One region of the Hoeflea sp. 108 genome, then DNA from elsewhere that is predicted to be linked to it. Evidence: riboswitches for the same ligand, from Rfam matches in the RefSeq annotation. Region 1 holds a riboswitch; the other holds the start of a gene.
The links. A riboswitch is a leader RNA that binds a small molecule or an ion and turns the genes downstream of it on or off. The one in region 1 is predicted to bind cobalamin.
Positions count from the first base shown of each region.

Region 2: it holds a riboswitch for cobalamin, as region 1 does, so the genes downstream of both, bluB (5,6-dimethylbenzimidazole synthase) here and B015_RS0112385 (ribonucleoside-diphosphate reductase subunit alpha) in region 1, are expected to answer to the same signal.

Region 1 covers NZ_KB890024.1:2,516,941-2,521,341, forward strand. The annotation lists gene B015_RS0112380 (HNH endonuclease) at 1-784, opposite strand, end outside; cobalamin riboswitch at 1,192-1,402, shown strand; gene B015_RS0112385 (ribonucleoside-diphosphate reductase subunit alpha) at 1,509-4,385, shown strand.
Region 2 covers NZ_KB890024.1:3,838,153-3,842,553, forward strand. The annotation lists gene B015_RS0119070 (outer membrane beta-barrel protein) at 1-1,056, shown strand, start outside; gene bluB (5,6-dimethylbenzimidazole synthase) at 1,245-1,961, opposite strand; cobalamin riboswitch at 2,009-2,192, opposite strand; gene galU (UTP--glucose-1-phosphate uridylyltransferase GalU) at 2,260-3,147, opposite strand; gene B015_RS0119085 (lytic murein transglycosylase) at 3,397-4,401, shown strand, end outside.

The DNA.
Region 1 (4,401 bases):
CGGCGTCGTTCGCTTGTCGGGAAATCAGGATCTCAAGCTCATCCGACAGGCTGATGAGCCCTCTGTCAAACATCCAGTGCGCAGTGCCGGATAGCGCAATGCCATTGCTCACGACATCGGGACCGCTGGCTTCCACCGGTCGGATATGCGCAGCTTCGACCTCAGCGCGTCCCCCGCCGTTGATGAGTTTTAGTCCGGTGACCGCACAGCGCTCGTCATAGGCGCGCAACACCACCTGCCGGAAAACGCGATCGCGCACGATGCGCGAACTGAGAAATGACGTCCGCTCCCGGGCTTCTTCGAAAACGAACGGCGTCTGCTCCTCCGCGAAGCCGTCGACAGACAATTCGGGGTCATTGCGCGGAAGTAGTGGCTCCGCCTGATCCAATCCGAGGCTGACGATCCGACCGAAGTCGCTCGGTGACAGTGCTCGAACAGCAGATTGCGCTCGCCCCGAGATAGCGCCGGCATCGTTCAAGAGACCGCGCTCAATCACGCCCGCGTCATTGGAGAACGGCACCGGTCTCGCGAAATCGAGATAGCTGCCAGGCTCGATGATCGCCAAGAACATACCTGGAACACTTGGATCGTTTATGACCTGCTGGACCCTGGCAACAGCAAAATACCCTTTGGTGTCAGCCACCTTGCGAGGTTCATAATAAATGATCCAGTCACCGACGCAGGCTTGAACTCTGCCGAAGTACTGCGAAGGAAATTGATAGCGCTCCGCCGGACTATCGTCGTAGATCGAATCCGACCTGTGAATGAAGACCCCATACCCCATAGGCCTTCCGTAGCGCGAACATCCGGGAATTGCGATCTGAAAATCTTCGAATTGTCGCAGGTTTTCTCAAAGATCAGCCAGAGGGGCATCTCGATTTCGCCGCTCGGAACTACCCGATAACAGGCGCATCGGGGCCCTGCAGCGAGGTCAACGCATAGGGGCGTCGTGCATGCCTTTCGCTGCAGCCTCTTCACAACACCCCAAACATCACAGATGACAGCGCCGATTCATGGCTCCTGTTCAACAGAGTAGCCGGGCAAGCGATCGACAAAGAGGTCGCGCCAGTTGCCCCGTGGGGGCCTGCTTGTCCAGCTCAATGGACGTTTCTCGGTCCAGATGGACATTGCGTTGAGCATCATCCACGAATTCCTCAGCACCCACATATTGACCATCCCCGTTATTTCACCACTAAATATACAAGTCGTGGTTCTTCCGAGTCGATTTCGGCCCGGGAGCTAAGAGGGAAGTCGGTGCCTCGAAAGGGAATGCCGACGCTGCCCCCGCAACTGTAAGCAGTGAGCTTGCGTCGAATAACGCCACTGATGCGATCGCATCGGGAAGGCCGACGTAAGTAATGACCTGCGAGCCAGGAGACCTGCCGTGACGGATTGATCGAACCTCGGGCGGGGTGTCCCGGCGGTGCGCTTGCAGTCGCATGGCCGATGGCATTTTGCGTCCAGCAGCGTTCCCGGCAAGCCCCGTCCGCAACGCCACGGGGATAGAGATGCCGGCGACTTCGACACAGACCTCCAACGGGATCGCTGCGATCCCTGTTTCCAATCCTAGAAAAGACACGACGGTGGCAGAACCTGCCTATCGCGTCATCCGCCGCAATGGCGGAGTCACGCCCTTCGATCCGACCAAGATCACCGTGGCGCTGACCAAGGCCTTTCTTGCAGTCGAAGGCTCGGTTGCCGCCGGATCGCGCCGTGTCCATGACGTGGTAGAGGAACTCACCGAGCAGGTGTCGACTGCGCTGGCGCGCCGGGTCGGCGAAGGCCGCACCATCCACATCGAGGACTTGCAGGATCAGGTAGAGCTCGCATTGATGCGCGGCGGTCATCACAAGGTGGCCCGCGCCTATGTGCTCTATCGAGAAGAGCGCGCCAAGGAGCGGCAGGCCGAGAAGGAGATCGCGGCGCTGCCCTCTCCCTCGCTTCAGGTCCGGCTCGACGACGGAACTCTTACCCCGCTCGACGATATCAGGCTGTCGCACATCGTCGAGGACGCCTGCCAGGGACTGGAGGCGGTAGCGGCAGCGCCCATTCTCACCGAGGCTCGGCGCAATCTCTATGATGGCATCACGCTGGACGAACTGTCGCTGGCACCGATCCTCGCAGCGCGCACTCTGGTCGAGCAGGAACCGAACTACGCCTTCGTCTCGGCGCGGCTGCTGCTGGATCGCCTGCGGCGCGAGGCGCTGAGCTTCGTGTCCGGCCGCCCCGAGCAGGCTACGCAGGACCAGATGGCCGAGCGCTATCCCTCCTACTTCGGTGAGTTCGTGGCCGCCGGCATCGAGGCCCATCTGATCGACCCTGAGCTCGGCCGTTTCGATCTCGTCCGGCTGGGCGCAGCCCTCAAGCCCGAGCGTGACCTGCTGTTCCAGTACCTGGGCCTGCAGACGCTTTACGACCGCTACTTCCTGTACACCAGGGGCAAGCGTATCGAGCTGCCGCAGGCTTTCTTCATGCGCGTCGCCATGGGGCTGGCGATCAGGGAGATCGACCGCGATGCCAAGGCAATCGAATTCTACGACCTTCTGTCCTCCTTTGACTTCATGGCCTCGACCCCTACCCTGTTCAACTCGGGCACGCTCAGGCCTCAGCTGTCGTCCTGCTTCCTCACCACCATCGGCGACGATCTCGACGCGATTTTCAAGGGCATCAAGGACAACGCCCTGCTCGCCAAATATTCCGGCGGACTCGGCAATGACTGGACCCCGGTGCGCGGCCTCGGCGCCCACATCAAAGGCACCAATGGCGAGAGCCAGGGCGTCGTGCCCTTCCTCAAGGTTGCCAACGACACGGCCATCGCCGTCAACCAGGGCGGCAAGCGCAAGGGTGCGGTCTGCGCCTATCTGGAGACCTGGCACATCGACATCGAGGAGTTCCTCGACCTCAGGAAGAACACAGGCGACGACCGTCGCCGCACCCATGACATGAACACCGCCAACTGGGTGCCCGACCTGTTCATGGAGCGCGTCGAGGCGGATGCGGAATGGACGCTGTTCTCGCCGGACGAGACCGCCGACCTGCACGACCTCTACGGCAAACCGTTCCGCACGGCCTACGAAGCCTATGAGGCCAAGGCGGCAAGCGGCGGCATCAAGGTTCACCGCAAGGTTCGTGCCGTCGATCTGTGGCGCAGGATCCTGACCATGCTGTTCGAGACAGGGCATCCCTGGGTGACGTTCAAGGATCCCTGCAACATCCGCTCGCCACAGGGCCATGTCGGCGTGGTGCATTCGTCGAACCTCTGCACCGAAATCACGCTCAACACGTCGAAGGACGAGGTCGCGGTCTGCAATCTCGGCTCGGTCAACCTCGCCAACCACGTGACAGACAAGGGCCTTGACCTCGAACGCCTGGCCAAGACCGTCAGCACGGCCATGCGCATGCTCGACAATGTCATCGACATCAACTTCTACACCATCCCCGAGGCGCGCCGCTCGAACCTCCGGCATCGCCCCGTGGGCCTCGGCCTGATGGGCTTCCAGGATGCCTTGCAGGCGCTGCGCATCCCATACGCTTCCAATGCTGCCATCGCCTTCGCCGACCAGAGCATGGAAGCGATCAGCTACCACGCCATCTCGGCCTCGGTGGATCTTGCCGCCGAGCGAGGCAGCTATCCGACTTTCGAAGGTTCGCTGTGGTCGAAGGGCATCCTGCCCGTCGATTCCATCCGTCTGCTGGAGGAGGCACGCCCAAGCGTGGAGATGGATGCATCCTGCACACTCGACTGGGAGGCCCTGCGCAAGCGCGTCAAGAAGACCGGGATGCGCAACTCGAACACCATGGCGATCGCGCCGACTGCGACGATCTCCAACATCTGTGGCGTGTCGCAGTCGATCGAGCCGGGTTACCAGAACCTGTTCGTCAAATCGAACATGTCCGGTGACTTCACCGTCGTGAACGCCCAGCTCGTCCACGACCTCAAGGTCCGAGGTCTGTGGGACGAAGTCATGGTGTCCGATCTCAAATATTTTGACGGCTCGGTCGGCCAGATCGACCGCGTGCCCGACGATCTCAAGGCACTTTATGCCACCGCCTTCGAGATCGAGCCAAGCTGGTTGATCGAGGCAGCCTCCCGCCGCCAGAAGTGGATCGACCAGGCTCAGTCGCTGAACCTCTACATCGCCAATCCCAGCGGCAAGAAGCTTGATGATCTCTATCGCCTGGCTTGGCGCAAGGGGCTGAAGACGACCTACTATCTGCGTTCGCGTTCGGCCACGCATGTCGAGAAGTCGACGCTCAAGGGCACCGACGGCAAGCTCAATGCCGTCTCGGCCAGCGTCGCTGCCACGCCTATCGAGATCGATACGAATGCGGCTTGGGGCAAGGCCTGCCCAATCGACGACCCCACCTGCGAAGCCTGCCAGTGATCGGCCCGGACAAACG
Region 2 (4,401 bases), 1.3 Mb from region 1:
TCCAACGCCGATTCGAGTTCGGATGGAAAGTCGGCGATCCTGTCTGAAACCACGCTCCGCCTGAATGCGGCGTCCGACTGGGACAGCCATTCGGCCACCGTCGATGCCTATGGCAACTTCCGCAAGTCGGTGTCCGGGCAGGAGGTCAAGGACGTCACCGGCGGCATCGACGGCCGCCTCCAGCTCGATCTTGCCGAAGACATGCGCGCACTTGCCCGCCTCGGCTACAATGTCCGCCCGGAATCGGCGACCTCGCCCGTCGTCATCATCGGCACCGCCGAGCGCCCCACCCTGCAAACCTTCAGCGGCTCGCTCGGCCTGGAAAAGGATGTCGGCAAGTTGCGCTTCGGCATATCGGGCGAAGCCGTCAAGGAAAGCTATGGCGACGCCGCTCTGTCGGGTGGCGGCACGCTGTCGCAGAAGGACAGGAACTCGACCCTCTACAATGGCAGGCTGCGCATCGGCTACGAGGTGTCGCCGGCGCTGACCCCGTTCGGCGAAATCCAGTTCGGCCGTCGCATCTACGACCTGAGGTTCGACACCGCCGGCTTCGAGCGTTCGGCAAATCAGTTTGCCGCCCTTGCCGGCGTCGAGATCGACATGGGCGAGAAATTCGGCGGCGAGATTTCCGCCGGCTGGGTCGGCCAGACCTTTGACGACGACAGGCTGGGCAGCATCTCCGCCGCCTCCGTCGCCGCAGATCTCCGGTGGTCGCCGATGCGCGGCACCATCGTCACCCTCAACGGCACCACCTCGCTGGAAGGTTCGACGTCGGCAGGCGAAAGCGGCTCAGTACTCTATGCGGCGCGTCTCGGCGTCGAGCGCCAGATGCGCGCCAACCTCACCGGCTTCGCCGCCGCCGGCATCGGCTGGCGCGACTACGCCGGTTCGACCGACCATGATCTGTCCCTCAGTGCCGAGGCGGGCCTCACCTGGTGGCTCAACCGCTACACCGGCCTCACCGGACGCCTGCGCCACGAGACCTTCAGCAGCACGCTCTCCAACCGCGACAGCACCACCAACAGCGTCTTCGTCGGCGTGAAAGTTCAGCGCTAGGGTCTCAGCGTGCCGGCTTCGACTGGTGTCGCCTGCACATCCCGCAATTCGTCATCCTCGACGTAGCAAGTGGAGAGTGTCGCGGATCCATGCCGTGACCGGCAAAGTTGTCGGGACGGTCCAGAACGGCCGGAGCTGCGAGCCCCCAAAACGAGCACCCGGCAGCGCAAGAACGCCCGCCGCCCCGCTCATCCCAATCCTGCCACCGCCTCCTTCACCCCCTGCTCCCCCTCGCCGGCAAACACTTCGCTCATGACAAGCTCGGCCAACGGCAGCCGGTTGCCCCAGCCATGGCGCTCGAGATCTGGGCGCGCGGCGAATTCGCTGACGCGGCCAACGCAGAGATAGGCCACCGGCACGACATGTTCGGGGATCGCCAGCAATGCCTTCAGTGCGTCACGGTCGAGGATACTGACCCAGCCGATGCCGATGCCTTCGGCACGCGCCGCCAGCCAGAGGTTCTGCACCGCGCAAACAGTGCTGTAGAGATCCATTTCCGGATTGTGCCAGCGCCCCAGCGGCGAGTTGGCCGAGCGTGCCCGATCGCAGGTCACGACCAGGTTGAGCGGCGCCTCGCAGATGCCTTCGAGCTTGAGCTTGCGATAGAGTGCCTGCTTCTCCTCGACAATATGCGGCAGCTCCTGCCCGCGCGCCGCGAAAAACAGGTCGCGCACCAGCGCCCGGCGCTTGGCATCGCGGATGATGATGAAGTTCCATGGCTGCATGAAGCCGACCGATGGCGCGTGATGCGCCGCCATCAAAAGGCGCGCCATGACCACGTCGTCTATCGGATCGGGCAGGAAATGGCTGCGCACGTCGCGGCGGGTGAAGATGGCCTTGTAGACGGCGTCCTGCGCCGCGGCATCGAACGAGCCGCAGGCGGTTTGAACATGGGCGGCCGGCATCGCGTGTCCCCTTGCGATAGAAACGGCGTCCGCCCGCCTGTCCATGCGGTGGACCATCTCTGCCGGGCCGGTCTTCTGGCTTCGAGTTCATCCCGCTTTCAGCACCTTCCCATCCTGCCGGACAGTGGCTTTTGCCGATACGGTCCCTCTTACAGCGCTGGGCACGCCACGGAGTTTCACCGTGTTCCCGATTCTCCCGCATGAGCGGGCACCTGGCGGGAGTGTTCTACAGGCCTTGCGGGCCCTTGGCCACCGCGCCGCGCGCCCGAAAATGACGCGCGGGCGACATTGACGGGGCTCAGCGGCTGGGTTTCACCTCGCCCAGAAGCCCTTCGATCACTTCGGCCATGCGGCCGCTGATGTCAGAGCGCGCCAGGGCAAATGCCACATTGGCCTCGACAAAACCTTCCGGCGAGCCGCAGTCGAAGGTCCGGCCGCGATAGTGATAGCCATAAAAGGGCTGCGACTTCTCGAGCTTCAGCATGGCATCGGTCAGCTGGATCTCGTCGCCGGCGCCGCGCTCCTGCTTGGCAAGCAGTTCGAAGATCTGCGGCTGCAGGATGTAGCGGCCGTTGATGAACAGGTTCGACGGTGCCGTTCCCTGCTTCGGCTTCTCGACCATGCCGTCGATGGCAAAACCGGTATGAACGGCCTTTCCCTTGCCGACGATGCCATATTTGTGCGTCTCGGCCGGGTCGCATTCCTGCACGGCGATGATGTTGTTGCCGGTCTCGGCATAAAGCTCGACCATCTCGCGCATGCAGCTCTTTTCCGACTGCATGATCATGTCGGGAAGGAGAAGCGCGAAAGGCTCGTCGCCGACCAGTTCACGCGCGCACCATACAGCATGGCCGAGGCCGAGCGGCACCTGCTGGCGGGTGAACGACGTCTGGCCCGGGGCCGGCTGCAGCTTCTGCAGCCGCTCCAGCTGATCACTTTTGCCGCGCTGGGCAAGCGTATCGTAGAGCTCGAACTGGACGTCGAAGTGATCTTCGATGACCGCTTTGTTGCGGCCGGTGACGAAGATGAAGTGCTCGATGCCCGCCTCGCGGGCCTCGTCGACGACATACTGGATGACGGGACGGTCGACGACCGTCAGCATCTCCTTGGGGATAGACTTGGTGGCCGGCAGAAAGCGGGTGCCCAGGCCTGCGACGGGAAATACTGCCTTGCGAACTCTTTTCATTGCGCGGTCGTCCGAAAGAGAAAAATCGATATCAGGCACAACATTCTCATGCCTGAATTGAAGAATACTGAACGCGTTGGCACAATGGGGTGGCACGAGCAAGGCCGAGATCACGCGATCTTGATTGTGTTGGGCCTTCGGGGGACAATCCGACCCACGGCTTTTAGGTCCCCAGGGGGACTATGGTAAACTGATTGATAACCGGCATCGGCGATGAATCGACTTTCCGAACTCTTCCAGGAGGAAAGAATGCCCCTTCGCAAGACCGCCAGAAGCCTGGCAGGATTTGCCACGATCGCCGGCCTGTCGCTCGCGCTGCTGCTGCCTGCGGGCAAGGCTTCGGCCGAGGCCGGCTTCGAACGCTGGGTCGCTGGCTTCCGCGCCGTCGCCGCCGACAACGGCATTTCAGCGTCGACCTATAACCGTGCGTTCCGAGGCGTCACCTCGGCCGACCTGGAAGTGCTTGAAAAAGCGCGCTTCCAGCCCGAATTCACCGCACCCGTGTGGGACTATTTCGACAACCGCGTCCACGACCAGTCCATCGAGGTCGGCCGCGCCATGGCGCGCAAGTGGAAGCCGTGGCTCGACCGCATCGAGGCCAGCTACGGCGTCGACCGCTACGTGCTGCTCGCCATCTGGTCGATGGAATCGAACTACGGCGAGATTCTCAAGAACGACAAGGTGATGCGCAATGTCGTGCGCTCGCTGGCGACCCTTGCCTATGGCGACGAGCGCCGCTCGAAATATGCCCGCACCCAGTTGATCGCGGCGCTGAAGATCCTGCAGCGTGGCGACATTGACGAGAGCCATCTGATGGGCTCGTGGGCCGGCGCGATGGGCCACACCCAGTTCATCCCGACCAGCTACCAGGCCTACGCAGTCGACGCCGACGGCAACGGCAAGCGCGACATCTGGAACTCGGTGCCGGATGCGCTAGCCACCGCTGCCAATCTGCTCAAGAAGAACGGCTGGCAAGGCGGTAAGACCTGGGGCTACGAGGTCGTGCTGCCCGAGGGCCGAAAGTTCCCGTCGGGCTCGATGACGCTCGACAAGTGGGCGGAACTCGGCGTCGAGCGCGCCAACGGCAAGGCCTTTAAGCGCGGCTCCGATGTCGCCACCCTCAAGGTGCCCGACGGCCGCGGCGGTCCCGCCTTCCTGATGACCAAGAACTTCCAGGTCATCAAGCGCTACAACAACGCCGACAAATACGCGCTGGCCGTGGGCCTTCTTGCCGACGAAATCGCCGGCTATGGT